2 regions of the Xylanivirga thermophila genome follow, and region 2 is predicted to be linked to the other one. Evidence: a T-box and tRNA genes for the amino acid it is inferred to sense, from the RefSeq annotation. Region 2 holds a T-box; the other holds one or more tRNA genes.

Region 1 (16,739 bases), on a different contig from region 2:
CAATACTATCCAATCTAAGAGTAGAAACAGTGGCTTTTATGAGTTTTATTTTTGGAGGGTCAATGTATATCTGGTCATAGTTACATATTTCCGTGTTTACACTAGCCTTACCGATATATATCAAATTTGAAAATATAAAAGGGGCTATATTGCCTAAGGTAAACACATATCCAATATCAGATTGAATAATAATATCCCCTATTTTATGCCTCTGTATACCTAATCCCATTATAGCACCTAGGATATCTCTATGACTAACTCTATAATATTTAGCATTCCAAGTAACTTTTACAACCTTGATGGCATTATACCATTTTTTTTGATCTATCTCTTTAGTAAATGGATATATATAGAACATCAAACGCTCTGCATCGCCATACCCACCAAATTTATCATATTTTATGCCATTGTACTGTTTCACAATATCCTCAACTAATTGTTGTTGTGCCGGGTCAAAAAATGAAGTAACTCTTTCAGTTTTACTTTTTTGAACACTAAAAATAAGATCTTCTACATTTGCCAATAAATATTTTGTATCCTTATAAGCCATATGCTACCATCCTATTATACTACAATTATTAATCTCTGCAATAATTGTATGATAATAGTAAGGAATAAGTATGTAAACAATGGGGAAAAATCTATAGGTAATCCTGAAGAATTAATTTTATCTGAAAGTGGCCTAAAAGGTGCTACAAAAGGCTCTGTAATACGTGTTATAAAGGTACGAATTGGATGAGTCGGATCTATAAACCAAGATAACAAAGCCCCTATTACTATAAGCCAGCATATAATATCCAAAAATAACACAATCCCTTTCAAAAGTCCCGCTATAACTTGACTAGCCAAATCAATAATGCCTCCTATTCCATCCCTTTTTCTTTATTATTTGTAAGGGTGAAAAAACTTTTACCTTTTAATTCTTCAGGTATATTTCCACTAATGTCTACATTACTAGGTGCTAACACAAAAATACCCTTTGAAACTTTATGGATGGTTCCGTCAAGAGCATATACTGCACCACTCATAAAATCTAGTACTCTTTGTGCTAAATCGATATCCAGTGCCTCTAAATTTACGATAACAGGTTTGCGCGATTTTAAATTATCTATTATTGTTTGGGTATCATCATAGGAAAAAGGTTGATATACTATAACTTTTACATATGATGCACTATGAATATTAACCACCTTACCTTTTTTCTGTTTAGTTTTGATGATTGGCTCGTCAAAATCATCATCCATATTATTATTTTGTTCTTCTAGAAACATATCTTCATCTTCATCCATTATGCTTTCTTCCAAACCAATAATATTCAAGAATTTATCAAACATTTTACCTGCCATATTTTATATTCCTCCTTTTGATTATCGTTCACCAAATATAGCTCTACCAATCCGCACTATATTTGCACCTTCTTCTATTGCTATTTCAAAGTCATTTGTCATACCCATCGATAGATATTCCATAGTTACATTGCTATATTGGCGTAGTTTAATGTCTTCATATATTTCCTTTAACTTAGCAAAATAAGGACGTGTCTTTTCTGCGTTATCCAGTAAAGGGGCTATAGTCATCAGACCTTTTACCCTTATATGCTCAAATTGCTGTATTTGGTCTAAAAAATCATCCAATTCTTCTATGTATATACCAGATTTTGTAGATTCTTTTGATACATTTATCTGTATCAAAACTGGCAATACTATACCATTCATTGATGCCCTTTTATCTATTTCTTTTGCCAATGACAATCTGTCTAAAGAATGTATAATATCTACTTTATCTATTATATATTTTACCTTATTGGTTTGTAAACTACCAATAAGATGCCATTTTACTCTATTTTTTATATATGGATATTTACTTCTGATTTCTTGAACTCTATTTTCTCCTATATGTCTTATACCAGATTCAATGGCTTCATCTATTCTGGCAGGTATTACCGTTTTAGTAACAGCTACTAGCGTAATATCTTCTAAATTTCTTCCTGTTTTTATAGCAGCTCTAGCCATTCTATCTTTTACTGATATAATATTCTCTTTAATGTCCATATTAGAAGTCCACCTCTTAACAAAATACATAATATTAACGCAGCTGTATTTGATCATTGACATTTAATTTTTCATATTGATCATTATGTTCTATTATAGCATATTTATCATCATATGCGACAATTTTTATTTCTATAAATTTTTTTTCACCGTTTTTTAATTTCGTCACTCCTTCTTTACCCTTATATTTGATAATAGCTGATTTAGGCACTTTTAAACCTTCAAATTTTTTGCTTATATTTACTTTGGTATTTCTTACATTAATTACATTTTGTATATCATTCCCCAACTCCAATACCATAAGTTTCCCTTGTGTGTCTCCATCTACTAGTTTTACTATTTTAGCATTTGTATCTTTTACCGGTATCTCTGAAAAGCCTATTGAGACATCGTCATTTATTTTATAAAAAAAGGGGGATGAAGGTAATTCACATATAATATACCATTTATTAGTATCTACAATGCGAAAAAAAGGTTGGTTTGCTTTAGCCTGGTTCTGATTTTGACCCTGGTCTTTGGATGGAGCCTGATATTGTAGCAATTCCTGATAGCTTTCTGTTGTTATTTCATCTAAAGAATCAAAATTCAATATTTGTTCTAAACCATCGATATAAAAGCTGACCAACCCTGAGGCTGGAGATACTATATCTAGTTTCCAGTCTTTTATCTGCTCAGTCAATTTATTTTGTTCATCATACAAATTTTTTAGATATTCATCTGAATTGCCCTTTTTGTCAATTATTTCCTTTCGCTGTTCTAATAATAATCTCACATTTCTTTCTTTGTTGTCCATTTGTTTCATATTAGTATCTCTAATATTCTCTTGAATGTCATAGATAATATTATTTATATCTTCTTGTACCTTATCTAAATCTTTATCATTTATCTTATCTATAATATTTTGTTCCTGATAATTTATAATTTTTTCTTGTACATTATATAATTGATAAACTACTTCCTCTTGATAATTTGATTTATATATGGTAGCTAATACATCTCCGTTTTTTACCATTTGATTTTCATCTACATGGAATAGTACTTTTCCATATATTGGTGCAGTATGTATCTGTTCATTCCTAACTATAAGAGCATGACTTTTGTTTTCAGTAGTAATACTTCCATATTCTACAGACGCATATTCCGTGGGTCTAGATGATGATAAACCAAATAGCCAATAGATGCATATACCTATAATCGTAACAAAAACAAAAAAACGGGGTTTAATATTTCTTCTCCCTATTTTAAGACCTTTGGCCATAGCAAAAATCCTTCCGTCTATAAAATATTATCCTAACTCATAATTATTTATCTATATATTTCTCTATCATTTTCAAAAATCCTTTTAGAATTTTTGAAAATTAAAATTTATACATGACTAATTTATTAATTATCTTTTGATAGATTTACTGATACTTATCTTATTACCATTATTACCATCACAATCGAATTTAATAGTATCACATAAAGCCTTAATAATTTTAAGCCCTCGTCCACTTTCAGTAAATATATCCGTAGAATCTACATCACTTTGCATAATAGTATTATAGTCAAAACCGTTACCTTCGTCGCATATGCATATATTAATAGTATTACTATTCAATTCTTGAATAATAGCGGTTAAGGCTTTATCACATTTTCCGTTATTCCCATGAATAATGCCATTTGCTATCAATTCGTTAAGTATTAATAAAAATTCGTAGACTTCTTCTTCCTCTAGTTCATGCCAACACTTGATACATTCTATCATTTCATTGATTAAATTACGTATAACAACTGCATTACAACCTACAACCTTTTTATGAAATAGCATTTTCACCTATGGTACCTCCCGTTATTTATATCTCCAAGATATATTTAACCTATTGTATAAAAATAAAACATGGGTACCATCAACCTTTTCTAAGATAAGTTCGAAACTTTTCTAGTATTTTACGTTCCATTCTTGATATATACATTTGTGAAACTCCCATATCCTTAGCAATTGCTCGTTGGCTTCTTCCTTTATAAAAGCGTTCATATATAACTTTACGTTCAGTATCATCAAGGGTTTCCATTACCCTGGAAATAAAGTCCTTATTTTCGATATCTGAATAACTAGTTTCATCTTGTCCTATTACAGACATTAAATCGGTTTCCCCTTCATCATCTATATAATAGTCTAAAGATGCAATATTAGTAGAATGTCTAGATTCCATAAGTTCTAATACTTCTTCTACAGTGATATTTAAATATTCGGCAATTTCTTCAGGCTTGGGAGAACGAGATAATTTAAAAGATAAATGGCTAGTGGCTTCATCAAGTTTTTTAAGATATTCACTTTCTTTTCTAGGTAACCTTATTACCCTGCTTTTATCCCTAAAATAATTTTTTACTTCTCCTACAACGGTAGGAGTAGCAAAACTAGAAAATTTATATCCCCTATTTATGTCATAACGCTCTAATGCTTTTATCAATGCTAAAGAAGCCACTTGAAAAAGATCATCGTATTCTACTCCTCTATTTGAAAATTTTTTTGCTACAATCTCAGCTATATAAAGATATTTTTTTATAAGTTCATTTCTTAAGTTTATATCTCGAGTTTCACAATATTTCTGCAACAATTCATCTTCCTGTCTGTTTTGCAGTTTTTTTGCTTCATTCCCATCAATCATCACATGTTTGACCCCCACTTTTTTTATACATGGAGATGGAATAAATAATATCTCCTTTTTGATGAAAATTAACATCAGTTATAAGTGATGTTATTATATAGATTCCCAGCTCGTTTTGCTCATCATAGTTATTATAATCATTACCAACAATGTCATCTAAATCCTTTTCTATGCCGATTTCTATTTTAAGCCCTTCTCCAGTAGTATTAAAATTGACATTAAGCTGTTTTATATTTTTAGTTTGATTCATAAGGATATTGCACGATTCAGCTACTGCAACTTTTAAATCTTCTATTTCATCTACCCTTAAACCTGCCCTACATGCAACTGCTGATGTGGTTAAACGAACCACCATTACATATTCAGGTTTTGCAGGGATGTTTAATAATATACTATCCACCATCATCACCTCATTCTTCAATGGCAAAAATCTTGTCCAAACCTGTTATAGTAAAAATTTTAGCTATATAGGGTTTTAAATTTTTTATACGAATATCTCCCCCAAAATCCTTGACTCTTTTAAGTATGCTTATAAGGACGCCTAATCCAGTACTATCTATGTATCTAAGTTTTTCACAATCTAATACTATACTAGCATTTTTTTGATTGAGCATAGAAATTAAAGACTCTTTTAGTTGCGGTGCATTATATATGTCAATCTCTCCAGTTAGACAGACTTCCCATATACCGTTTATTTCATCATATTTTTTTTGTATATCCATATTTGTCACTCCCTTTATACAATAGTTTTGTATAAATTGTATAAGCCTTATTATATCAAATTTAGTCGAATAGAACAATGGATTTTGTACATTATCTAAATTTGAGCATATCTGTTTAGTAGCTGCCACATCCAATATACTACTAGCTATTTGTGCAGACATATATGGTGCTTTAAGTATAATTTTTATTTGTGCATTTGAAAATCCTTGATCTTGTAAGTTTTTAATATACATAAATATATCAATTTCCCTTTGAGTAAAATATCTATGATTTGACTTAGTACGTGGAATCTTTATTTCAAATTCTTTTTCATAAAATCTAATAACATATGGTTTGTAGCCGATGATTTGAGAAAATTGACTTATTGTATAATGCTTTAGATCTTTCATGTTATCTGCTCCTTTATATTGTATATATATTCCAATATATTGTAGTGTCATAATAGTTTTCCAATATTTTTTGACTATTATGCACCAAAAACGGTTTTTATAAAAAAAATTTCAAAATAGACTTGACAGTTTCAAAAAAATGATGTATATTAAACATCGTCGCCTGAACAATTCAGGTTGGTCGTCGGGGTGTAGCGCAGTTTGGTAGCGCACGTGCTTTGGGAGCATGGGGCCGGGGGTTCGAGTCCCTCCACCCCGACCATTAGTGTGACCCCTTGGTCAAGTGGTTAAGACATCGCCCTTTCACGGCGGTATCAGGGGTTCGAATCCCCTAGGGGTCACCATTTTTTTAGGGCCTTTAGCTCAGTTGGTTAGAGCAACCGGCTCATAACCGGTTGGTCCGGGGTTCGAGTCCCTGAAGGCCCACCATTTTTTATTTGGCCCGGTAGTTCAGCTGGTTAGAACGCTAGCCTGTCACGCTAGAGGTCGAGGGTTCGATCCCCTTCCGGGTCGCCAGTTTTGCCTCGGTAGCTCAGTCGGTAGAGCAGTGGACTGAAAATCCGCGTGTCGGTGGTTCGATTCCGCCCCGAGGCACCATTTTTTTGTTTTTATATATGAATTATTATATATGGAGGAGTTCCCGAGCGGCCAAAGGGGGCAGACTGTAAATCTGTTGGCGCAGCCTTCGATGGTTCGAATCCATCCTCCTCCACCAATTTTATATCATGCGAAAGTGGTGGAATTGGCAGACGCGCTAGATTCAGGTTCTAGTGGTAGCAATACCATGGGGGTTCGACTCCCCCCTTTCGCACCAATAAAAAGGTTTGACTTATAAGTCAAACCTTTTTATTGGATTACTCATATTTCATATGCTTTTTTATAAAAAAAAGATTGCACAGGTACAAAATTATAACGTTGAGGTAATATTATCTGTTCCGTACTTCCTACGAATAATATTCCTTCAGGATGGAGAGATTTATAAAATTTATTATAGATCTTAGATTTTGCTTCTTCTGTAAAGTATATAAGTACATTGCGACAGACTATCAAATGACAATTTTTTGGGTATTCATCCTTTAAAAGATCATGTTGTCTAAAGTCTACACATGTTTTTATACTATCATCTATGTAATATTCTGCTCCTTGTTTATGAAAGTATTTGACAATAAGCTCTTTGGGTAAGTTTTGTAAATTCTTTTCAATATATGAACCTTCTTTGGCTTTTTGGAGGATTGATGCATCTATATCGGTTGCAATAATTTTTATCTGATTCAAAGGTATAAATCTACTAAGAAGCATTGCAAGTGAATAAGGTTCCTCGCCTGTAGAACAGGCAGCACTCCAAATTTTGAGTTCATCATGTTTCTGCAAGAGATTAGGTAGAATATCTTTCTCTAAAGCTTCCCACTGTTTAGGATTTCTATAGAATTCTGATACATTGATGGTGATATAACTCATAAATTCATCGCGCAATTCCTTGTTCGCCACTAAAGCTTTAAAATAAGCATGGTAATTTTTGTATTCTGATCTAGCAATAAGTGCATCAATACGTCTTTTCATTTGGCGTTCTTTATAGCTAGATAAATCTATAGTAGTTAGCTTAAATATTGATTGAATAAAATCTAAATATGACCACTGCATTTATATATTCTCCTCACATATACTATGATATCTTATTAGTTTAACATATTTTTTAGATAAAAAAAAGCCGTGAACTTAATCACGACTTAATGTAAAGGGGGTCTCAATGTATTTTGTGAGGTCGTTATTATTGTGGGCTATTTTATGTTTTTTTATACATATAATAAAAAAACCACAACCTTTTTCTTAATGCTCTGGGAAGAATTCTCCTAATGAAACTTTCATTTCTTCTTTTTTATATTTTGAAGAGCTGTTATCATCGTGTTTTGAAGGTTGTATATTGTTATCCCCTTTTGCTTCTTTTATACTTAGACTTAATTTATGATCTTCAGGCTTTACATCTAATACTTTTGCATTTATTATATCGCCTACTTTTAATGCGTCTTCTACCTTATTAATTCGCTTGTTGGATATTTGTGATATATGAACAAGACCATCTACGCCAGGTTCTAATTCAACAAAAGCACCAAATGAAGTAATTCTTACTACCTTTCCTTCTACTATAGATCCTACAGGGTATTTATTATCTGCATTTTCCCAAGGTTGTGGCAATGTCTGCTTATAACCCAAGGAAATTCTACCTTTTTCCTTATCAAAAGACAACACTATAACCTCTACCTGTTGATTTTCACTGAGTACTTCACTGGGATGTTTTACATGTCCCCATGAAAGATCAGAGATATGAATAAGACCATCAATCCCGCCTATATCAACAAATACCCCAAAGTCGGTTATGCTTTTAACAGTACCGGTTATTTTTTCACCTTCTTTTAGTGAATTCCAAACAGCCTGACGTTTTGCTTCTTCTTCATCCTCTAAGATAATTCTTTGTGAGGCTACCAATCTATTGCGTCGTTTGTCCAGTTCTATTATTTTAAGTCTTAATTCTTTTCCAACAAAAGTGTTCAGATCTTCTACGTATTTTGTAGATAATTGGGAAGCGGGTACAAATGTTCTAATGCCATTAATACTAGCAATAACACCACCCTTTACTGCCTGAGTACATTTGCCTCGAAATTCAACTCCCGCTTCATAACCTTTTTGTATATCATTCCACACTTTTTGTTGTTGGATAGACTTGCAAGAAAGCAATACATTGCCTTCTCCATCGTTTATCTTTATTACCTCTACTTCTATCTCCTGACCTACTTTTATGATATCTTCTAAAGTTTGATTCTGTTCCAGGAATACTTCGTCAGCAGATATAATACCATCTGCCTTATATCCAATATTTACTATGGCTTCTTGAGGGTTAACGGATAAAACTACTCCTTTAACTATTTGACCATTTCTTAATGATACCATAGTCTTTTCAAAGTCCTCCATGGAAACTGTATTTTCTTGTGAATTTTGATTGTTAATTTGGTCCATCTTGTCAATTACCTCCTTGATAATCCAGTCAGGAGTAGAGGCACCTGCCGTAATGCCTATTACATCCCCCGACCTAATAAGTTTGTTATTTATTTCCTCTGCCGTTTCTATAGCAAAGGTTTTCTTACAATAATTTTTGCAAATAGAATATAGTTTTTTCGTATTTGAACTATTATGTCCTCCTATAACTAACATGACGTCAACTTTTTTTGCTAATTCTTTTGTTTCATTTTGACGTTTGAAAGTTGTATGACATATAGTATCAAATACTTTTAAATCAGATACTATATGTTTAAGTCTGGACAAGATATTATTCCATTTTTCATGTGTGATAGTGGTTTGAGCCACAACACATGCTTTATCAATGTGAGAAAGTCTATCCACATCATCATAACTGTTTAGAATATATGCTGCTCCATTACACCAGCCATTAATACCCTTAACTTCTGGATGCTCCCGTTCACCGATTATAATGATATCATAACCTTCTGTATAGTGTTCTTCTACTATTTGATGTATACGCTTGACAAACGGGCATGTGGCATCTATTATTTCTACTTCCTTATTCCTAAGCTCATCATATGCAAGTTTTCCTATACCATGGGATCTAATAATAACTGTACCATCTTCAATATTGTCAAGGCACTCTTCTACAATAACACCTTTTTGTTCAAGATCTGATACTACCTGAGGATTATGTATTATCGGTCCCAATGTATATATCGTTTTGCTTGGATTGAGATGTTCATAAACAGATTGTACAGCACGCTTGACACCAAAACAAAAGCCTGCATTGGTTGCTAAAATTATTTGCAAATACTTATCCTCCCTATAATAAAATTACTCTACTTGATAGAATTCTATATAAAACGCCATATTTCCTGCTTTTTAACACAAAATTATAGCATTTCTTTTAAAGCATTTTCCATTTGTGAAGACATATTATCCAAAAGTTCTTTACTGCTCTTTTGATGCTGGAATTCATCAAAATATATAGGTTGTCCAATTGTTACTGTAATACGCTTAAAAGGCTTATAGCCTCCTTTTATGGCAACAGGAACAACAGGTACTTTGGCTTTATGGGCAATGGATGCGATACCGTTAGCAAATGTTCCTAATTCGCTTCCTGATTTATTTCTAGTTCCTTCAGGAAAAATGCCTAGAATCTGCTGGTTTCTCAATATTTGTAATGATTTTTTTATAGACGCAATATCTGCTTGTCCTCTTTTTATTGGAAATGCTCCCAATCCCTTTAACACCCAACTTATTATGGGATTTTGAAATAATTCTGCTTTTGCCATAAAAGAAATGGGTCTTGGTAAGACAATTCCTAAGATAACGGGATCAAAATTAGAGGTATGATTTGAATATACGATGGCACCCCCCGTTGAAGGAAAACTTTCCTTATCTATAACACGGGGAGCAAACAAAAAATACACTACAATGGTCATTATAGCCTTAGCAATTCTGTAAAACACTAAATCACCCCTAACTATCAACAAAAATATGATTTAATATTTCATTTATTACCTGATTTATAGATTTATCGGTGGTATCTATAAGTATTGCATCGTCGGCCATTTTTAAAGGAGCAAATGTCCTTCTGCTATCACATTCATCTCTATTTTTAATGTCCAATATTATATCCTCTAGCTTTATATCATATCCATTATTATTAAGCTCCCGCCAACGCCTTTTGGCACGTTCTTCTAGGGATGCAGTAAGGAAAAACTTTTTATCCGCATTCGGGATTACAAAAGTCCCTATATCCCTGCCATCTATTACCACAGAATTTTTATCTGCTATATTGCGTTGTATTTCGACTAATTTTAATCTTACCTCAGGGATCACAGCCACATCAGATGCATATCTGGAAACTTGAGGTGTTCTTATAAGATTTGTAACATCATTGCCATCTAAAAATACTATCTGTTGTCCATTATCATACGATACATCTATATTAGTAGTGTTCAATTCAGATATAACTTCTTCCCTATGATGTTGCATATTTATACCTTTATTTATCATTTTAAGGCCTATGGCTCTATACATAGCTCCTGTATCCAGATACAACAAATCAAGGCGTTTTGCAACCATTTTTGCTATAGTACTTTTTCCAGCGCCAGCTGGACCATCTATAGCTATGGTTAATTTTTCTGGTCGTACAAGGTCCGGTCTTAGTAGTATAGCTCCTTCTTTATATACATGATAAATTTTAATTTTCTCAGGTACTTCAACATGCATAAGTACTCGGATACATTTGGGTAAGCTATCTATTACCTCCATCTCTTGACAACAAATAAGGGGGATAGACTTCATCCCTAAATCTCTAGCTGCCTTTGCTGGATAAGCAGATTTAATATCATTGGTAGCAGTAAACACAATACTTATTATTTGCCCAACAGAAATACCGTTTTTTTGTATTATTTCTGATAAAAGCTGCTTAGTCTTAAAAAAGATCTCATCTGGTAAATCTCTGTCTACAGTTATAGCGCCTCTAATAGCTTGAATATACATAAAACAATCTCCTTTATACAGCCCTATGACCTAGTCCTATTGCTACTTCATTAAGATGTAAAAGGCCTATGCCAAAGAATATAACAACACTTATATGCTCATTATATCTTGCAATGCCTATTTTACCACCAACGTTTAATCCTATAGCCTTAGGCATAATTTGAGAAATAGCTTCCCTTGCAGCTCCAGCAACAGCACCTTCTTCATTATGTGAATCTCTTATGACCCCTTCCCGTTTTGATGCTACTACACATCGTTCTATAATTTTTGTTACCGATGATATAAATTCACCACCATAATCCACAGCAGCTGCATGTATTCCTTCATTTAAAAATTGTTCTTTTAATAATCGTTCTTCTTCCCTATTTTTAGTTAAACTCATTTGAATAGCCGCTTTTGCTACATCTCTGCTACCTAGAGGTTCCACTTATTATTTTCCTCCTTAAAATTAAATTATTTATATCTCCATTATAATTCACACACAATAATAGTACAAGGTCTTTTTAGGGCTTCATACATAAATATAGCATATTTATTTACATATCTAAATGACAGGTATCATTTAATAGATCAATAGCTTTATTGTTCTCTAAAATACGTATTTTAGAGAGTGCTGTATTATCTTGTCTTAAAAGACGCATATATTCAACAGGTATATCCATTATTTGTGTAATCAATATCCTATTTGTCATTCCATGGGACACTAACAATATATCATCTTTTTCTGTTTGTATATCATTACTTATGGTATCTATAAATGTCAACACCCTATTTTTAACATCATCTATGCTTTCACCATTAGGAGGAGCAAAGCAATGATCTTTATACCACCTATCCAATTGCCCATTAAAATGACATTCTATTTCTTGCGGGGTTAACCCTTCCCATTCGCCAAACGATACTTCTCTAAGTAGAGGTATTGGGGTTGGAACGACTCCTATATAATTCCCAATGATACATGCTGTTTCATATGCTCTTTTTAAATCACTTGTATATATCTTTTTTATATTTTTATTTTTCAGTTTAGCTCCTAATTTTTTTGCCTGCTCTCTACCCCTATCAGTCAATTCAATATTATGGCTGCCTTGAGTCCTATGGGCTATATTCCATTCCGTTTCTCCATGTCTAACTATATATATATACATATATCATAAAACCTTTCATTCTTTATCTTTACTTACATAGACTTTGTATTCGTCCCAAATTTTTTCTAGTTGAGAAAACTCTTTTGAGACATCCGTTTTTTTTGCTAATCCTGCAGCAACGATAAGTGAATTTATTAAGCTTAAAGGGGCTACAAGGGAATCTACAAATGACGCCATATCACTTCTGGCTAGTAGAGTATAATCAGCATATGATGTAAGAGGTGATAAAAAGCTATCGGTAAGGGCTACTATCTGAGCGCCTTTATCCTTTGCAAATGCCATGGCTTCTATAGTACGTCCCGCATATCGTGGAAAACTTATGCCTATAAGTAAATCATCTTTTGAAATATGCATTATCTGTTCAAAAACATCATTAACACCAGAAGTTACAATACGCACATTTGAAAATACAAACCCTAAATAATAACCCATAAATTGTGCCAGAGGTGCTGAACTTCTAAGACCTAATATATATATATTGTCTGCTTTGAGCATCCTTTGTACTACAATATCAAATACTTGATTATCAATTTCTTCAATTGTAAGTTTTAAATTGTTTATATCAGCCTTTAATACATTTTTAAGTACCATAGATCTATCTAGTTCCGATGTCATTTCTATGCGTTGGACAGTAGTCAGTTTGTTTCTTATAAGTTCCTGTAATGCTTTTTGAAGCTGAGGATATCCTTCATAATTAAGAACATTGGCAAATCTTACTACTGTTGATTCGCTAACACCTACTTTTTTTCCGAGTTTGGCTGCTGTCATAAATGCTGCTTTATCATAATTATTTAGGATATATTCCGCTATAAGCTTTTGACCTTTACTCATTTTCTTATAATTTGCATTTATTCTATGAATTAAATCCTGCTTTTGTTCCATTGGTAATCCCTACCTTTTTAAAATTTTATCTAAGAATAGCAAAAATAAAGCATTCGCTATACGTTTTTATTTTATCATAAAAAATCCAATGTGCAAGTATCATTTAATTCCGCGTCATTCTGTAAAACTATTTTCTCTAATAAGATTATATCTTTGATAAAGCTACTATTTAAACATATAATAAAGTGCAATTATACAAATACTATTTGAAGTATATACGAAGGAGGAACTGAAAAATGATACAGATAGATGATGCAGGTAGTGGAAGTTTAATTGGTGGGACATGCATAGCTGCTATAAGAGTCGAAACTTTGGAATTTTATTACGATATTATACCCATAGAATATTATCGTAAGGACGCCTTTGAAGCAAAATGCTATCTTAATAAATGTGAAGAAATAGTATTTGAACTGCTGGATAACTTGAAAGTGAATACCCAAGAGGAAATTAAAATATGTAGGGGATATATGTTTGATACAGTGAGAAAAAAACTTATGGATAGAGGTTATAATATAACAAGTACTAAGATAGATGATCCACTTCAAACTAAAGTGGAAAATGCATTTCAAGAATATGCTATAGATTTAGGACTACCTGTTCATTATATAAAATATACTAAATACCCTTTTCACTTTCATAGAATACTCAGATGGGTATATGCTGATTATGAAGAAAGGAAAAAATTATGTAAGACGGGATGGAAAAGCTGGCAGAAATATGGACATTTGGATGTGAAGACTTACAGCGATATTTTATATAATAATACCTATAATTGTTTAAAATGCGGAAAACATATTGATAAGTACAGTAAAGTTAAAGTTATTGAATATGTTAGCAATTGTCCAAACGTCATATATCTGCATTATAATTGTAAATAATAGTCCTGGAGGGATTGTCCGTTTATACCCTCCAGGACTATTATTTTAATATCTTTATACTGGATGAACCATATCCTTTTCATCCAGTAATGTGCTATCTATTTTATATTTTTGCGCTTGTCGATATTTAAAGAAGTTAGTAGCAACTTGAGGAAATAATGCATAGGACAATACATCTTCTTCTTGTTCCATATACTCTTTTATTTCGTTTCTATATTTATCCAGTTCAGGCTTTAATAGATCTGCAGGTCTACAAGTTATCGGTTCTTCATTTCCAATTATTTGTTTTCTGAATTCTGGACTTATTTCTGCCGGAGGTCTGCCATACTCACCTCTTACATAAGCTTTTACCTCTTTTGTAACCATTTTATATCTTTCACCCATAATTACATTTAACACTGCCTGTGTTCCTACTATCTGGCTTGTAGGAGTAACTAAAGGCGGATAACCTAAATCCTTTCTTACCCTTGGCACCTCTTTTAGTACTTCCTCATATTTATCTAGCTTGTTTTGCTGTTTTAGCTGAGAAACTAGATTGGATAACATGCCACCAGGTACTTGATATTTGAGTGTATTAACATCTACAGTTAATACTTTAGGATTTAATTGACCAGAAGAGATATATTTTTCTCTTAACGGTCTAAAATAATCGGCTATTTGACTTAATAGATCCATATCGTATTTGGTGTCATATTTAGTACCCTTCAAAGTGGCTACCATTGGTTCTGTTGGAGGCTGAGATGTTCCCATGGCCATAGGTGATATGGCACAATCAACTATATCTACTCCCGCCTCTATTGCCTTCAAATAGGTCATAGAAGCCAAACCACTGGTATAATGGGAGTGAAGCTGTATTGGAATCTTAACTGCCTTTTTAAGTTCTCTAATGAGGTTATATGCATCATACGGCGTTAAAAGCCCTGCCATATCCTTTAGACATATTGAACTAGCTCCCATGCCTTCCAAGGTTTTTGCAGTTTTTATATAATGCTCTGTGTTATGGATGGGGCTTATGGTATAAACAACAGTAGCTTGTGCATGGCCTCCTGCCTTTACTGTAGCATCCATAGCACATTCTAAGTTACGTACATCATTTAATGCATCAAAAATTCTTATTATGTCTATACCATTGTCTATAGATTTCTTAACAAAATCCCTCACTACATCATCTGAGTAATGTTTATATCCTAGGATATTCTGCCCTCTTAACAGCATCTGAAGTTTTGTCTTCTTTGCAGCTTTTCTAATTTTACGCAGTCTTTCCCATGGATCCTCATTAAGGAATCTAAGACATGAATCAAAAGTTGCTCCGCCCCATGCCTCTAAGGAAAAATATCCTACCTGATCTAATAATTCAATAACAGGCAACATTTCTTCCGTTGTCATACGAGTAGCAATAAGGGATTGATGTGCATCCCTTAGCACTGTTTCTGTTATTTGTACATTTGCCATAATGGAATCCTCCTAATTTATAAAATTTATGAAAACATCGACAAAAATACCCCTGCGGCAATAGCCGATCCTATAACCCCTGCAACGTTTGGGCCCATGGCATGCATAAGCAAAAAGTTTCCAGGGTTTTCTTCCTGGGCTACTACCTGTGATACCCTTGCTGCCATAGGTACAGCTGAAACACCTGCTGAGCCTATAAGGGGATTTACCTTGCCACCTGATAATTTACACATGAGTTTTCCTAATAATACACCGCCTGTTGTTCCTCCGGCAAATGCAAGGAGACCTAAGCATATTATCTTTAGGGTATCAGGAGTAAGGAATGCTTCTGCACTAGCAGTAGCGCCTACTGTGAGGCCTAAAAATATTGTTACAATATTAACAAGCTCATTTTGAGCAGTTTTGCTCAATCTGTCAACTACTAAGCTCTCTCTAAACAAATTACCTAACATAAGTGTGCCTAAAAGGGGTGCAGCAGAAGGTACTATCATAGTTCCTACTATAGTTACTGCTATAGGAAATAGAATTTTCTCTGTTTTAGTTACCGGACGTAGCTGCTCCATAACTATGGAACGCTCTTCCTTGGTTGTAAATACCTTCATTATAGGTGGTTGAATAATAGGGACCAACGCCATATATGAATATGCTGCTACTGCAATAGGTCCTAGTAATTCTGGCTTTAATTGACTTGTAACCAATATAGCAGTAGGTCCATCAGCTCCACCGATAATACCTATGGATGCAGCTGCCCGTTCATCAAATCCAAGTAGTAATGCCAGTAAGAATGCAATAAAAATTCCAAACTGGGCTGCTGCCCCTAAAAGTAAGCTCTTGGGATTTGCAAGTAATGGGCCAAAATCGGTCATTGCGCCTACACCTAAGAATATTACAGGCGGATATATACCTTTTTTTACGCCCTGGTAAAGATAATATAATAATCCTCCAACCTGTCCATCTTTTGGCTCAGCCATAAGTCCTGCTAATGGTAAGTTTGCCAAAAGCATTCCAAACGATATGGGTAAGAGCAAAAGAGGTTCGT
Region 2 (16,739 bases):
TTTTATATGAAGCGTTCCTTCTTCCCTATTATATTTTATAGCATTGTCCAGTAAATTATATACCACTTGCTGGATACGATCTGGATCACCTTGTACCATGCAACGTTCATCCATAAAATCTATCTCTACATCCATACCTCCCTTGTTTATGCGCTCTTCCTGAGATATGAGTATACGCCTTATCTGCTCATTTATATCCAATATATCCATATTTAAAGGAAATTGACCTGACTCTATTTGAGACAAATCTAATAGCTCGTTTATCAATCTATTCAATCTATATGTTTCATCCAATGCAATACCAAGATATTTATCCTGGTCCTCAGGTGAAAACGTCTTATCCAGTACGCCTTGGATATATCCCCTTATGGAGGTAAGGGGAGATCGAAGCTCATGTGATACATTTGCTACAAAACTCCGCCGCATATCCTCCAATTTTTCCAGAGAATCGGCCATAGCATTGAAATTTACCGCCAACTGCCCTATCTCATCACGGGTAGTTACCTCTACCCTACTATTAAAATTGCCCATTGCAAACTCCCGTGAAATATGGTTCATCTCTATCAAAGGCTTTGATATTATTCTAGATATTATATACAAAAGCGCCACTGAAATAGCTATAGATATAAACGCTGCCCACCATATATTTATATATATATCTCTCATGGCACCCTTTATCTCTTCAACTGGTGAATGTATAAATATTGCACCTCTCACCTTGTCATCCATCTTTAACGGTACCCCAACTGTCAATACAGGTACAGGGAAGCGCTCACCAAATTTACCTACTTTAGTTATATTCTTCCCCTTTAAAACCTGAATAAACTCTTCCACCGTTAGCTGTTGTTCCTTCCATTTATCCTTATCCTCGTCACTGGATGAATATGAAAGCCATATATGTCCAGTAGCATCCACCACCCATATGGTGGTGTTCTTATACCTATCTGCCAGCTTAAAATAGCTATACAATGACCACTCACTAATATTCCCCACCGCATACATCTCAATATACTGATTTAATTCCGTAGCCTCCCGCTGCAATTCTTCCGTCCGCCTGTTAAAGGTATAGTTTTTTACAAAAGTAGATATTAACATGCCCAGCACTATTATAGTTATAAGTATTATTACAAAATAGGTGGACATAAGCTTTGAAAATATGGATTTAAACATCTATTTCACCTCAAATTTATAGCCAACACCCCAAACTGTCTTTATTTCCCACTTTTCATTAGGATCATTTAGCTTTTCCCTTAATCGTTTTATGTGCACATCTACTGTACGAGAATCTCCATAGAAATCAAATCCCCATACCTGTTCCAAAAGCTGTTCCCGTGTAAATACCTTGTTTACATGGGAGGCTAGAAAATATAAAAGTTCTAGTTCCTTAGGTGGCATCTGAATATTTTCTCCGTGATAGAGCACGGTATAATTTGATATATTTACTACCAAATTTGATAGCACCACTTCCTTATCCAATATCTTTGTCTGCTGCGCCCTTCTAAGTACAGCCTTTACCCTCGCTACCAGCTCTTTTGTATCAAATGGTTTCACTATATAGTCATCTGCACCCAATTCTAGTCCCAATACCTTATCAAAGGTTTCACCCTTTGCAGTTAGCATTATGATGGGGACATCACTTACCTTTCTAATTTCCTTACATACATCCCAACCATCCATACCTGGAAGCATTATATCCAATATGATAAGGTTTGGAGAACTTTGCCTAAAGGCATTTAAAGTATCAATACCATTTAAATAATGTTCTACCTCATATCCCTCTTTTTCAAGGTATAGCTTTACCAATTGCCCAATGTTTGGGTCATCGTCTACCACTATTATCTTTTGAGGTTGCATATTCATATTACCTCTCCTTTTCATTTATAAATTACTTCCTACTATTATTATACTCCATACTTTTTACCTATTGAAGTCATACACACTTTTTTATTAAAATAGAAGGAGGATTTTGACAAAGTTTGTAGAATACTCTGCTATATGAAAGTATTATTAATTTGTTAGATTTAAGGAGTGATAACTTAGTTATGAAGAAGATAAGCAATAAACTTATTCTAGCCTTTCTTATTATGATTATACCAATAACTATGCTAGGATATATCTCCCAAGGAAAAGCGGGAGCTGCCATAAAGGATTCTGCTATAAATTCATCCCATAAGACTATGGAACAAGCCCAAATGTATCTCGGACTTATTTTTAGTACCATAGATGATGCTTCTCTACAAATAATGATAAATAAAGATATACAAGACTATTTAAATAACAAGAACAATGATTTATCGGTATACGATCGTCTACAGGTAAAAAAAGAGGCCGAAGATATTTTGAACGGATATACAAATACAAGTAAATTTATAGAGCGCATCGTACTTTTACCTGCTGATCCAAATGTACAGAGTATTTCTGCAGGTGTATCCTCCGGTAGCCTAAAATACGATGATTTTAAGGATACAAATTGGACTAAAATGGCTCAAGAAAAAGGAAGACAAACTGTATGGATCGGCAAGCACAAGGAACTGGACGATACCATATCAGGTTTTTCCCAGCCCTATTCCCTTTCCGGTATTAGGATGCTAAAGAGTATGTCTACCAATAAGGACTTAGGACTTCTTATAATAGACGTAAAACAAAAACCCATACGTGAATCTCTATCCAATATGAACACCATGAAGGGCGGAGAAATTCATATGCTCAGCCCTGACGGAATAGACCTGACACCTGAAGATATAAATGTAAAAAAACAGGATGGAAAAAGTTCAGAGAAAAACGAAAAATCGTTAGATAAAAAAGATGATAAATCAAAGGATAAAAAGTCGGAAGAGCAAAAAGAAGTAGAAGAAGATTATAGCTCTGCTTTTTCAAAGCTTCCATTTGTACAAGAAATAGCAAAGAGTGAAAAGGAAAATGACCATAATACAGTCAACTATAACAAGAAAAATTATCTAATGGTCTACTCTAAGATAGGTGAAACTGGATTTACCCTTATAGATCTGCTTCCTGAAAAGGAATTGTTTTCAGCTATAAATGACATAAAAAAGGTTACATCCCTTTTAGTTTTATTTGCGGTAGCAGTAGCGCTATTGATAGGATTTGCACTAGCAAATAGCATGGGTAAAGATATAAACAATATGGTATCAGCTGCTGACGCCGCTGCTTCTGGTGATCTCACCAATATACCATATTCAAAAAGAAAGGATGAACTTGGTACATTAACTAGTAGCATAGCCGCAATGATGACTAGTATGAGGGATCTTATATCCAAGTCTGCTGGCATCTCAAAACAGGTCACCGATTCATCAGGTACTGTGGCAGCTACTGCCCAACAGGCTACTGCATCGGCTAATGAAATCTCCCGTGCCATACAGGAAATTGCAAAAGGTGCATCTGAGCAAGCGGCAGAAGTGCAACAAAGTGTAAACCAAATAGAGAACCTAGCAGAAGAGATAAATAATCTATCTAAGAATACAAATGTAATACATGAGGTATCTTTGTCATCAAAGGATTTAACTGCACAAGGCATAGAAACTGTACAGGATCTTAAGGAAAAGGCCAACCAGACTACCGTTATTGCAAAATCCGTGATAGATGACATAAAGACCCTAGATGCACAATCAAAATCCATCGGTAAAATAATAAAGGTAATAGATGGCATAGCTGATCAAACAAACCTATTAGCATTAAATGCAGCCATAGAAGCTGCCAGAGCCGGTGAAATGGGTAAAGGATTTGCAGTAGTAGCTACCGAAGTAAAAAAACTCGCTGAGCAATCTAGGGGAGCTACAAAGGAGATTTCTGAAATAATAAAGGCCATACAAAATCAGATGTCTACTACAGTTAAACAGGCCCATAATGCAGACAATATATTGGCATCTCAAAACCAGGCAGTAGATTATACAATATCAAGCTTTAACGACATCGCCGATTCTATGGAAACATTGACGAAAAAACTAGAAGATGTTACTACAAGCATAGGAAAAATGCAGGATAGCAAAGATGTGGTTGTATCGTATATGCATAATATATCGGCTGTAACACAGGAGTCAGCTGCATCGGCAGAGGAGGTCACTGCCTCTACTGAAGAACAATTAGCCGGTATGGAAGAACTAGCATCCTTTGCACAGGAGCTAAATCAAGCAGCCGATTCGTTGGTAAAATCCATAGATAAGTTTAAAGTATGAGTTAGGATTTTCTATCCATTGTACCTAGAAATGTCATAATAGGAAGAACTGCAACAAGCATCTCCAGTATATTGTTTATTATATTGTACATTTCAGCGCTGGCGGCAATTGACCCTCCAGCGCTTTTTATTATATATAGTAATGCAAAAGATGGTATATTGCCTATAATAGCAACTACTAATCCCCGCCATATATAATCATTCTTAACATTTTTCGAATAGGCCTTCCCATATTCAAACGAAAATGTGAAATAAGGAATACCTATGAAAAATAGTATAAGCCATACAGGTAGAGGGATTAGTACACCTATTGAACGTATATAGCTTGCAAGTTTTAACAATGTATATACTATGCCACCACCTATAGCCAAAAATACGGCATTTAAAATGGCCAATCCCACTCCCGCCCTTATTTGGTTATCGCTTTTAGGAAAATATTTGGTAAAAAAAGCCATAAACATACCCCCTTCATCCTTGTTGCTTATTATTTAAGTTTGACTATAGTCACTCCCGTTTCGCCTTCCCCATATTTACCTAGACGAAATGATGATACATAGGGGTTGGATTTTAAATGCTGCTGTATACTAGTTCTCAATACTCCGGTGCCTTTCCCGTGTATAATGCTTACCTCTCCCAACCCTGCTAAAAATGCATCATCTAAGTATCTATCCACTTCCATAATCGCTTCTTCTGCTGTATATCCTCTCAAATCTATCTCCTGAGAGATATGCTTATCCTTAATAGATGGCCTTTTATAAGAAGATGCTTGTCTTTGATTCTCTTCTTTAGTTTCTCTCAAATTGGAAATATGGACATTTATCTTCATAATACCTACTTGAACATCTAGTTGTCCATTATTATCCGGAAGGGTAAGCACTTGACCTTTTTGATCTAGATTTATAATATACACGGTTTGACCCAATTTTAGATCTTTAGGAGGTTTGGCTAGGCTATTTTTCCGTTTGGCTGATATATTATCAAGCCTTTCTTCCATAGAATTCATATTATGTTTTAAGCTTCGCCTAGTCTCTTCCATCTCGCGATTTCGCCTTGCTACATCCTCTTCACTTGCTAGCTTTTGTATCCTCTTTATAGCAGCATCAGCCTCTACCTTAGCACGTTTTATTATATCATTAGCCTCTGCATACGACTTCTTCATTATTTCCCTTTTCTGTCTGTCTATTTCAGCAAGCCTTGATTCAAGTTCAGCTCGCATACTATCCACACTCTGCTGTTTTTCTTTAATCTCTTCCAACTGCTTTTCCGACTGCACGCGATTATGCTCTATGGTGCTTAATACATCCTCAAACCTTATATCTTCGCTAGTTAAAAACTCTCTAGCCCCATCGATTAAAAAATCAGGCAGTCCTAAGCGTTTTGATATCTCAAACGCATTGCTCTTCCCCGGTACTCCTAAAAGGAGCCTATAGGTAGGCTGAAGGGTGGATACATCAAATTCCATAGATGCATTCTCCATACCCTGTGTAGTTAGGGCAAATATCTTTATCTCGCTATAATGGGTAGTGGCAGCCGTTTTTATATGTCTTTTACATAGGTAATCAAGAATACTCATTGCAAGTGCTGCACCCTCAGTAGGATCGGTGCCAGCACCCAGCTCATCAAAGAGCACCAGCGATCTATCGGTTATATTCTCTATAATGCTTACTATATTCGTCATATGGGATGAAAAAGTACTAAGGTTCTGCTCTATACTTTGTTCATCCCCTATATCTGCAAATATATTATCAAATATGCCTATCTGAGTTCCCTCATCTGCCGGCAGGTGTAGCCCTGATTGGGCCATAAGTACAAAAAGACCTATTGTCTTTAGCGTCACCGTTTTACCACCTGTATTTGGCCCTGTAACCACTAATACATCAAAGTCATAACCAATATGCACGTTTATAGGCACGACGGTTTCCTTATCTATTAGAGGATGACGACCATTTACTATCTTTAGTTTTTGTCCGTCTACTAATTTAGGACATACACCCCTTATGGATAAACTGTATTTAGCCTTGGCAAATATAAAATCCAACCTTGCCAATACATCCATAGTATGCTTTATATCCGAATGTACATATTGCACCTTTTCCGTAAGGTCTAACAATATACGCTCTATCTCCTGCTTCTCCTTAAGCATCAATTCCCTTATCTCATTATTTGCCTCCACTACTGCCATAGGCTCTATAAAAAGAGTTGCACCACTCGATGATTGATCATGGACAATTCCTTTAATATTACCCTTATGTTCCTGTTTAACAGGCACTACATATCTGTCACCCCTTATTGTAACTATGGGATCCTGCAAATATTTCTGATATTTTGGCGAACGTATTATATCATTTAGTCTATCCCTAACCTTATCATGGGCATGTCTTATGCGCCTTCTAATACTGGCAAGCTCAGAACTTGCATAATCTGATACATTATCCTCATCTTCTATGCATTTTAATATTTCTTCACACAGTTCTTTCTGTGGATATAATTTCTCTGACAAATCCCTTATTATCGATATATCTTCTACTCCAGGATATTCATTTATATACCTCTTAGTCCTATGGGCACATTTTAACACGTCTGCTATGCGTAAAAATTCAGCAGGCGATAACATGGATCCTAGAGAGGCTCGCTTCAAAACACCCGTAATATCATTAAAACCACCTACGGGATCACCTCCTAAGCTGGCAAGTATAGACTCAGCCTGAGAAGTTTCCCTAAGGGCCATATATATATTTTGCCTATCATCATAGGGTTTTAATGTCTCCACTATTTCTTTTCCAATTTCAGATACTGCAAATTCTGATACCTTTTTCACTATCTTGTGGTATTCCAATATCCTGATACTTCTATCATCCATTCTATCCTCCTGCAAAAGTTAAAATATATTTATCTACATTTTATAATATTAATACATGACTTTCCAGTCTTTTATTGATTCAATTTAAAACCATGGTTTTAAAATAGCAAGGAAGATATAGATGAATATAAATACTTTAAAACCAGTATTTTTTAGGTTGTACATACATATCCATACCTATTTCAAACATTCTATGCCATGGCGCATATACCTTATCCACTACTATATCAAAATCCTTAAAGCTATTCTTTATATGTTCACTCCAATGCCTATTTAATCTGTCTTTTATGACAGCTGTGATCTTATTTTCATTATCTCCTAGACTTGTAGAGCCACCATTTATATTCTGTATCTCATTTAAGGTAACATCCTGCCTTACAATACTTTGATAGCACCAATCTTCCATAAATCTAAAGGCAAGATTGTAGATACGCTCATTATCATTGTTGGAATCATAGCCGATAAGACCGGTAGCTATGGCAGTACCCATGGTATTACAGACTGTATTCCATCCGGCATATCCATATAAATGATCCATTATATTAAGGTCATCCATCATGTATACAAGCTCTGTATCCCCACCATTTATAAAAGCTACATCTGCTACTACACATTTTTTACCTTGAATTATATACTTTTTGATATTTTCCGCAAATTCCCTAAGGTTCCTATAGCTTGAATATGTTATATCCTTTTCTTTCTGATAAATAGATGCCTGCATCTCCTTACCGGGCGTATTAATTAAAAGTATAAAGTCACTTTCATCGGGAGAATCAGCTATCCAGCCACCAGCCGCTGTTATATGGGCCTTTACACTCTCACCTATTGGTCGATCTTCAAGATGTGGTACTATAAAGGGACCGTATACAGAGCTGTACACTGTGTAAACCTTGGGACGTCTAAAATAGTATTCATTATATGCCCTAGAAAGGAGTGTACAGCCTACCTCATCAGCACCGGGATAATTGTATATCTTAAAATTCAACCTCCAATTAGAGATTCTTCGCTCAACCACAGTATGATCCATTGGAGTAAAACCAAATTCCGAGCAATCATCCTGTGGAATGGAGAGAAAATGTATAAAGCCATCCTTTACTAGTATAATTGCCGCTTGATTTATAGCTAAATTTATCTTTCTTCTCTCTATATAATCATTTAGATACTCAGAAGGTATCTGATTTTTTAATGCCTCTATTTGTTTAATTTCTTCAGGAGTAATTATTCCCCTCTTTTCTTTGTCCGTAAGATGTCCAAATGTAAAGATATCTTTACCATAATCCCCATAATAATCGGGCTCCTCATCACTACTATTATATGAAGGTGTGCGCATTATTAAATTAGAAGCATATATTTTAATCCCTGGGTTGATTTCCTTTATTAGTTTTATCCTTTGAAGTCTTTCTAAACATTCATCTATGGACATGTGATGTATCCGTGAAGGCACAAGTCCACCATATACAAACATCTCAATGGATAGAACAATTGCATTACAATTAACTATATTGTCCTTCATCCAATTCCATAATCTATCAGTATCTGCCTCTTCCTTTTTCTTTCCCAACAAATCCAATGGGGGAATTATAAGTTCAATATCATCCTTTAAACCGGCAATCATAGATGGATATTGGTAGTTGCATGGTCGTTCATCAAGTGGTATATACATTATCTTCATCAAATTCACCTCTATTGCATGTTTATTTATCTATATATTAACATCTGTAACTTCATGCAACAATGCTCTATTTTGCTATGTTTTTAACCCTATTTGCTATTCCCCCCGTAGAAGTAAAAAAAGGGCAGTTCATAATGAACTGCCCTTTTACTTCCGTGCTCTACGTGCTACATCATATATGATAGGGGTGTTGTTTCTTTTTGTAGCCTCGTCTTTTTTCGAGCTTTCAGCCAACTGTTGTTCTAAATTATTTACCTGATTCTGTAGCTTGGCTACCTGACCCTTAAGCTTTAATACCTCGTCGGCTAAATTTACCGCAGTTAATACATATAGCATGGATGTACTCAAGCCAAGCTGCCGTTCTTCAATCTCTTCCATTTTTTTATCCACATAAATTGCTACATTGTGTATATATTCTTCAGATTCAAAACCCCTCATGGTATATTCCCGGCCACCTATATTTACAACAGTTTTGGTTACTTTATCCACATTTACACCCCCATACCGTTTGTACTTTATATTATATATCATCTACCATATTTATACAAGATATTTGTCGAAAAAACATCTATACTATCTTAAAGTGGCATTTATTTCTTCGCCTAGTTTTTGTATTATCTTTTCCTGTACCTTATTTACCTCTTCATCCTTAAGCGTACGATCTTTTGATCTATAAGTGAGTGAATACGCCATGCTCTTAAAGCCTTCCGGTACCTGGTTTCCTTCATATATGTCAAATAATTTTACATCTTCTAAAATATTACCACCATATTTTCTAATAATGCCTTCAATCTGCCCATTTAAAACCTTTTTATCCACCAGTATGGCTAGATCCCTTATTACTGCAGGATGCTTGGGCAATTGTTTATACTTCTTGTCCATATTAGCAAGATCCACTAACATATCAAAATCCAATTCGGCTAAGAACACCGGTATATCCAATTGATAATTTGTTAAAACTTTGGGATGAACTTCGCCAAACACCCCTATATCCTTACCTGAGACTTTCAAGAAGGCTGTACGCCCTGGATGAAATGTAGGATGGCTGTATGGTACAAACTCCGCATCTTCCAATACGCCAAACTCTTCTAAAAGTACTTCTATCTGCCCCTTTAAGTCATAGAAATCGATACATTCTCCATATTCTCCTATGCATAGCATATCTTTTTCGACAGGCAACTCCTCAAGCGGCAACCATTTTGGAAGAAATATACGATTTATTTCAAATATTTTGCATCTTTCAACACTTCTATTGCTATTTCTAGATAATATCTCCAATATGTTAGATATTAAAGTGGTCCTCATTATACTCTGATCCTCTCCTAATGGATTGGATATCTTAACAGCTAATGGCATATTTATAGGATCATCAAAACCTATTGCAGAGTATACCTTAGGACTTGTAAATGAATAGGTAACCACCTCATAAAGCCCCTCACCTACTAGCACTTCCTTGGCTAAATCCGTAAGCTTATGTTTGTCAGTCTTTGCAGCCCTTGAAGGGGTGTGCTCAAGTAAGGTAATAGGTATATTATTGTATCCATATATACGGGCTACTTCCTCTGCCAAATCTGCTACACCTTCTACATCCTGCCTGTATGATGGTATCAATACCTTTATATATTCATCCTGTCTGGTCACCTTGAAGTCTAGTCTAGTCAATATATCGCATATCTCCTCACAGGGCAAATCAATGCCCAAAAGTCTATTTATCTTTTGCCATTTGACCCTTATTATACGCTCATCCAAAGTACCACTACACATATCTATGGTACCTTCAACTATTGTACCGGCACCTAATTCATCTATAAGCTGTGCAGCTCTTTGTATTGCATAAAATGCATTGTGTATATCGAGCCCTTTTTCAAATCTAGTGGATGCCTCACTCCTAAGACCCAAAGCCTTAGCAGTCTTTCTTACACTCCCGCCTTCAAATACAGCACTCTCAAGGAGTATATCCTTCGTATGTTGTGTAATTTCAGAATTCATGCCGCCCATTACACCTGCAACTGCTACAGGTTTTTTAGCATCGGCTATAACCAACATATCAACATCCAGTTTTCTATCCATACCATCTAACGTAGTTATACGTTCATCTGGTCTTGCACGCCTTACTACCACAGTTTTTTCCTCTAACTTTTCTAGATCAAAGGCATGCATGGGCTGACCAAGCTCTAACATAACATAGTTCGTTATATCAACTATATTGTTGATAGGTCTTACCCCTGCAGCAGCTAGTCTACGGCGCATCCATTGTGGTGAAGGTCCAACCTTTATATCCTTTACCACCTTTGCACAATACCTTGGACATAATTCTCCATCCATAACCTTTACTTTGGCATAGCGGTTTATATCATCCACCCCTTGTGGTTCTCTTATGGCGGGATGGATAAATTTTGTATCTAGGGTAACTGCAGCCTCTCTAGCAAGCCCCACTATACTTAGACAATCAGGCCTGTTTGGTGTAATCTCAAAATCTATAACATCTCCACCTAAATCCAATGCATCCTTTATATCCATCCCCAGAGAATAATCTTCCTGCAGAATCATTATTCCATATTCCTCAGCAGTAGGATAATCAGCTTTTTTAAGATTCAACTCATCCCCCGAACACATCATACCATGGGATTCTATTCCCCTTAATTTGCTTCTTTTTATCTTTATACCTCCTGGAAGTATAGAACCATGTAATGCTACAGGTACCAATTGCCCTTCCTTTATATTAGATGCCCCTGTAACTATTTGAACTACCTCGTCTCCTACATCTACTTGGCATATCACCAGTTTATCCGCATTTGGATGCTTCTCTATGGATAGTATTTTGCCGACCACTACCCCAGATATATCCTCAGCTAATCTTGTTATAGTTTCCACATTGGATCCTGTCAAGGTCATACTATCGGCAAGCTCCTCTGTAGATACATTTATATTAACGTATTCTTTTAACCATTTTACCGGTGCTAACATCTTTATATCTCCCTTCTAAAATTGTTTTAAAAACCTTATATCATTTTCAAAGAGCAATCTTATATCGTCTATTCCGTATTTTATATTTGTTATTCGATCCAATCCCATTCCAAAGGCAAATCCGCTATATTCTTCCGGATCTATACCACCATTTTGCAGTACCTTTGGATGTACCATCCCTCCACCAAGTATCTCTATCCATCCAGTATGTGAACACACACTACAACCTTCCCCATGGCATATGGCACAGCTTACATCCACTTCTGCACTAGGCTCTGTAAATGGAAAGTGATGGGGACGTAGTTTAGTCCTAGTATCTTCACCAAACATCTTCTTTGCAAATGTATCTAAAACTCCCTTTAAATCGGCCATTGTTACATCTTTATCTATCACAAGACCTTCTATCTGATGGAATATTGGAGAATGGGTAGCATCCACCTCATCAGATCTGTATACTCTGCCTGGAATAATGACCTTTATCGGTGGCTTTTCCTGCTCCATAGTCCTTATTTGTACCGGTGATGTATGGGTTCTTAAAAGTATATTATCATTTATATAGAAGGTATCTTGTACATCTCTAGACGGGTGATTTTTAGGTATATTGAGCGCTTCAAAATTATAGTAGTCAAGCTCCACCTCAGGGCCATCGGCTACATCAAATCCCATACCCATGAAAATGTCTATTATCTCGTTTCGTACTATGGTAAGGGGATGAAGACTACCCCTTGCCGGTCTTCTGCCTGGCATGGTAACATCTACCCATTCCTGAGACAATTTATATTCCAATGCCTTATCCTGCAGCACATCCTTCTTTTCTATTAATTGCTTCTCTAAAGAGCCCCTTATCTTGTTAGCCAGCTGTCCTATCTCCGGCCTCTCATCCGGTGATACATCCTTCATTCCCCTAAGTATTTTTGTCAATTCACCTTTTTTACCCAGATATTTTAAACGAAAGTCTTCCAAATTTTCAAGATTGTTTAAGTCCTTAAGAGCATCCAATGCTTCTTCCTTTATCTTTTCCAATTTATCCTTCATACTAAAAAACTCCTTTCCGTTTTGTTTTTTGCATTAAAAAAAGCCCCATCCCTAAATGGGACGGAGGCCCCCTGTAACCTACGTGGTACCACCCATATTTATCCCTGACTATACAACCAAGGATCTCAATAATTATAACGGTATAAAACCGGCACGGTCTACTATTATTTCAACCGGCAGCTCCAGAGCGAACTTCTATCCCCAGGTCTGCAGAAGTGCTTTCAGCCGATGACACTCCCTCTCTGTCCATCCAATTTGGAATATACTCTTCTCCTTCATAGCAATATATATTTCCATACATTATAGCATATGCCCTTAATGTATTCAAGTTTATAATTTTCACATATAGTGACATTTATTAATAATATGATAAATCAATATACCTGCTGCAACAGATGCATTAAGGGATTCAGCATCTCCTATTATAGGGATCTTTACCATAGAAGAAGCAAATGTGCATATTGCCTCACTAACACCCTTTGATTCATTTCCTATAACCAATGCTACCTTGTCATAGCCACCCTTCCAATTGAACAGATTTTCACCATCTAAATGGCTGACCATCACATGGCATTCCCCGCCTATGAGCTTGTTCAAAAATGCTAGTTTATCCTCTACATAAAATATTGGCATTGTAAATATGGAACCCATAGTAGAACGTACTGTCTTGGGGTTATATGGATCGGCACATCCTGGAAACAGTACCACTCCATCTCCCCCTGCCCCATCCATAGTCCTTATTATAGTCCCAACATTCCCTGGATCCTGTACCCCATCCAATATTGTAAGAAAAAAGCTAGGGCGGTTTAATATCTGTTCCATATCATATGCAGGTTTGCCGATTACAGCCGTTATCCCTTGAGGAGTTCTAGTATCGCTCATTGAATCAAAAACACCTTTTGATACTCTATAGCATGGAATTTTATTATCCTGAACAATTTTACATATGGAAGAATGCTCCCAATTAAAATCCTCCCGTATCAGAATATACTTAACCTTAGCGCCCCTGGATACAGCTTCTTCCATACCTTTTATACCTTCTACAAAAAACTCATTCCACTGATCCCTATATTTTTTTGTGCTTAACGCCTTTACATGCTTTACTAGGTTATTTTGGCGACTGGTAATAACATTATCCAAACTCTATCGTCCACCTTTTCAGTTTTTATTTCTTCACAGAATCTTCTGCCCTCTTCTCCAATTTATCTATATCCTCATTAGTACCTATAACTACCACTATATCTCTTTCATATATCATATCATCTCCACCTGGAGATATGTTTATATTGCCATCTTGTTGCTTTATAGCCATTACATTTACTCCATAACGTACTCTCAAATCAAGCTCTCTAAGGCTTTTTCCAACCCACAATGGTATGGCTGATATCTCTACAACGCTATAGTTAGGATCCAGTTCAATATAATCCAGTATATTTGATGATACTAGATTATGTGCTACCCTGATCCCCATATCACGCTCTGGAAACACCACTTTATCTGCACCTATTTTATATAATACCTTTGCATGAAGCTCATTTTGCGCCTTTGCCAGCACATATTTGACGCCTAATTCCTTGCAAAGAAGGGTAATAAGAACGCTTGACTGTATATCCGATCCAACTGTAACAACAGCCACATCAAAATTCCTTATTCCAACTGCCTTTAAGGTACTCTCATCGGTTGCATCAGCCTGAACAGCATGGGTAACATAATCGGATATATCTTGAATCTGTTCTTCATCTTTATCTATTGCCAATACATCATGGCCCATGGCATACAATGTAGTAGCTATACTAGAGCCAAAACGCCCTAGACCTATGATAGCAAATTGTTTCATAATATATTGCCCCTTTCTCTAACCCACCATAACTTTTCCTTCAGGATATCTTATAGAATTATCACTTTGATTCTGGCGCTTTGCAAGTGCCAAAGTAAGTGTCAAAGGTCCCACACGACCTGCAAACATAGTAAGCATGACAAAAATCTTACTTATGGTGCTCATTGAACCATTATCAAAACTCGCAAGCCCAACTGTACCCAATGCAGAAGAAGTTTCAAACAATATATCTATAAATGGCTGCGGCTCTATTAAAGACAGCACCATGCTTACTCCTATTAATAACATGAGACTTATTAGAGTTATTGTTATAGCTCTATGGGCAATGGAATGGGAAATCCGCTTGCCGTATACCTGTATATCATCTCTACCCCTAACTACGCTTACCGTTAAAAAGAAGATAACACTTGCAGTTACCGTCTTTATGCCGCCACCTGTTGATGCAGGTGACGCACCTATAAACATAAGCAGAATAGTCATAAACTTCGACGCATCCTTAAGATTCGCCTGGTCTATAGTATTAAATCCGGCTGTACGTGGAGTAACCGACTGAAAAAGCGATGCTAGTATCTTTATAGGCAAAGGCTTGTCAGCTAATGTATATGGATTATTATACTCCACTATAAAAAAGAATGCTGTACCTATTAGTATCAACATAACGGTCATAAATACGGCTAATTTGCTGTGAAGGGATAATTTTTTAAATCTTCTATGATGCCAAATATCCAATATAACAGAAAATCCAAGTCCTCCAAGTATTATAAGTCCCATTACAGTCATATTTATTACCACATCATCTACAAACCCAGTAAGGTTTCTATAGTTTCCAATAAGATCAAATCCCGCATTACAAAATGCAGAAATAGCATGGAATATACTATAGTATAGCCCTTTTTTAAACCCATATAATGGTATAAATCTAGTAGACAACAGAAGAGCCCCTATGCCTTCTATAATAAAAGTAACACCTATTACATTTTTGGTAAGCCTTACTAAACCTTCTAGGTTAAATTGATTTAAAGCTTCCTGCATAACCAACCTTTCCCTAAGTGTAATTCGCTTACCCAAAGCCAAAAAAATCAAACTGGCTGCAGTCATAAAACCTAAACCACCTATCTGAATAAGGGTTATTATAACTATCTGTCCAAAAAGACTAAGATCTGTCCCCGTATCCACCACTACCAACCCAGTAACGCATACAGCAGAGGTAGCTTCAAACAATGAATTTATAAAGCCTATACTCTGACCATTGGCTGAAGCTACAGGCAATGAAAGCAATATGCCCCCTATTAATATAATGGAAGCAAAACCTATAGCAAGCACCTGGGTAGGAGATAGGCAGGTACGTTTTTTGACCATTTTATCTGTGAACATCTTCTATCTCCTTTGAAAATTATTATCCATATCAACGATAATCTATTATACCATCCTTAATAAAAAGTTAAAACGCCAGTTTAGAGTATTTTATTATATTTTATTCTTATATCCATATATTTATTAGAATATTAAGTCCTATCTCTGAAAAGCTAGATAAAGATATACCTTGCTTATTACCATGAAAAAAAGACCCCTTCTTCGAGGTCTTTCTTTTTCGTTAAGCATTCAGCTGCTGCTTTGCAACGTCAACTAGATTTGCAAAACCATCAGCATCATTTACTGCCATATCAGCTAATATCTTACGATCTACCTGTACTCCTGCCAGTTTTAGACCATTTATAAACCTGCTATAGCTCATGCCATTAGCTCTGGCAGCTGCATTTATACGAGAGATCCACAGCTTTCTAAAATCCCTTTTCTTTAATTTTCTTCCTGTATATGCATAATCCAAAGACTTCATGACAGCTTCGTTTGCAGCTTTATATTGCTTGCTTTTAGCGCCATAGTAGCCCTTAGCTAATTTTAATACTTTTTTATGTTTTTTCCTAGCATTAACAGCACCTTTAACTCTTGCCATAATAGCACCTCCTCTATATGATAATCATGTTACTTATATGGAATCAATTGCTTAATATTTTTCGCTTCAGCTGCATTAACATATCCAGTCTTCCTCAAATTTCTCTTTCTCTTGGTAGACTTTTTAGTTAAAATATGACTTCTATAGGCCTTGCCCCTTTTAACCTTACCAGACTTGGTAAGACTAAACCTCTTAGCGGCGCCTCGTTTTGTCTTCATTTTA

The links. A T-box is a leader RNA that pairs with one kind of tRNA and senses whether it is charged. The one in region 2 lies ahead of pheS (phenylalanine--tRNA ligase subunit alpha), so its partner is inferred to be a tRNA-Phe.
Region 1: it has a tRNA-Phe gene. The T-box ahead of pheS (phenylalanine--tRNA ligase subunit alpha) is inferred to sense a tRNA for this amino acid. The anticodon was not compared.

Annotation. Positions count from the first base shown of each region.
Region 1 covers NZ_RXHQ01000034.1:9,931-26,669, reverse strand. Annotated here, with positions in the region: gene EJN67_RS12050 (YlmH family RNA-binding protein) at 1-550, opposite strand, end outside; gene EJN67_RS12045 (YggT family protein) at 565-849, opposite strand; gene EJN67_RS12040 (cell division protein SepF) at 864-1,346, opposite strand; gene EJN67_RS12035 (YggS family pyridoxal phosphate-dependent enzyme) at 1,368-2,051, opposite strand; gene EJN67_RS12030 (HlyD family efflux transporter periplasmic adaptor subunit) at 2,086-3,309, opposite strand; gene EJN67_RS12025 (ATP-binding protein) at 3,439-3,861, opposite strand; gene EJN67_RS12020 (sigma-70 family RNA polymerase sigma factor) at 3,941-4,702, opposite strand; gene EJN67_RS12015 (ATP-binding protein) at 4,695-5,123, opposite strand; gene EJN67_RS12010 (anti-sigma factor antagonist) at 5,113-5,814, opposite strand; tRNA gene EJN67_RS12005 (tRNA-Pro) at 6,000-6,076, shown strand; tRNA gene EJN67_RS12000 (tRNA-Glu) at 6,084-6,158, shown strand; tRNA gene EJN67_RS11995 (tRNA-Ile) at 6,167-6,243, shown strand; tRNA gene EJN67_RS11990 (tRNA-Asp) at 6,254-6,330, shown strand; tRNA gene EJN67_RS11985 (tRNA-Phe) at 6,336-6,411, shown strand; tRNA gene EJN67_RS11980 (tRNA-Tyr) at 6,445-6,529, shown strand; tRNA gene EJN67_RS11975 (tRNA-Leu) at 6,542-6,628, shown strand; gene EJN67_RS11970 (CheR family methyltransferase) at 6,673-7,455, opposite strand; gene EJN67_RS11965 (bifunctional 4-hydroxy-3-methylbut-2-enyl diphosphate reductase/30S ribosomal protein S1) at 7,642-9,642, opposite strand; gene EJN67_RS11960 (lysophospholipid acyltransferase family protein) at 9,726-10,304, opposite strand; gene cmk ((d)CMP kinase) at 10,315-10,923, opposite strand; partial or broken gene aroH (chorismate mutase) at 11,005-11,343, opposite strand; gene EJN67_RS11950 (HutP family protein) at 11,357-11,770, opposite strand; gene EJN67_RS11945 (histidine phosphatase family protein) at 11,880-12,488, opposite strand; gene EJN67_RS11940 (MurR/RpiR family transcriptional regulator) at 12,504-13,370, opposite strand; gene EJN67_RS11935 (hypothetical protein) at 13,607-14,248, shown strand; gene EJN67_RS11930 (oxaloacetate decarboxylase subunit alpha) at 14,303-15,700, opposite strand; gene EJN67_RS11925 (sodium ion-translocating decarboxylase subunit beta) at 15,727-16,739, opposite strand, start outside.
Region 2 covers NZ_RXHQ01000006.1:2,570-19,308, reverse strand. Annotated here, with positions in the region: gene EJN67_RS04725 (sensor histidine kinase) at 1-1,170, opposite strand, end outside; gene EJN67_RS04720 (response regulator) at 1,171-1,854, opposite strand; gene EJN67_RS04715 (methyl-accepting chemotaxis protein) at 2,043-4,193, shown strand; gene EJN67_RS04710 (hypothetical protein) at 4,195-4,647, opposite strand; gene EJN67_RS04705 (endonuclease MutS2) at 4,677-7,052, opposite strand; gene EJN67_RS04700 (DUF4127 family protein) at 7,189-8,724, opposite strand; gene EJN67_RS04695 (cell division protein ZapA) at 8,872-9,213, opposite strand; gene pheT (phenylalanine--tRNA ligase subunit beta) at 9,298-11,691, opposite strand; gene pheS (phenylalanine--tRNA ligase subunit alpha) at 11,707-12,726, opposite strand; T-box leader at 12,780-13,014, opposite strand; gene EJN67_RS04680 (TrmH family RNA methyltransferase) at 13,066-13,866, opposite strand; gene EJN67_RS04675 (potassium channel family protein) at 13,892-14,563, opposite strand; gene EJN67_RS04670 (TrkH family potassium uptake protein) at 14,582-15,937, opposite strand; gene rplT (50S ribosomal protein L20) at 16,158-16,517, opposite strand; gene rpmI (50S ribosomal protein L35) at 16,547-16,739, opposite strand, start outside.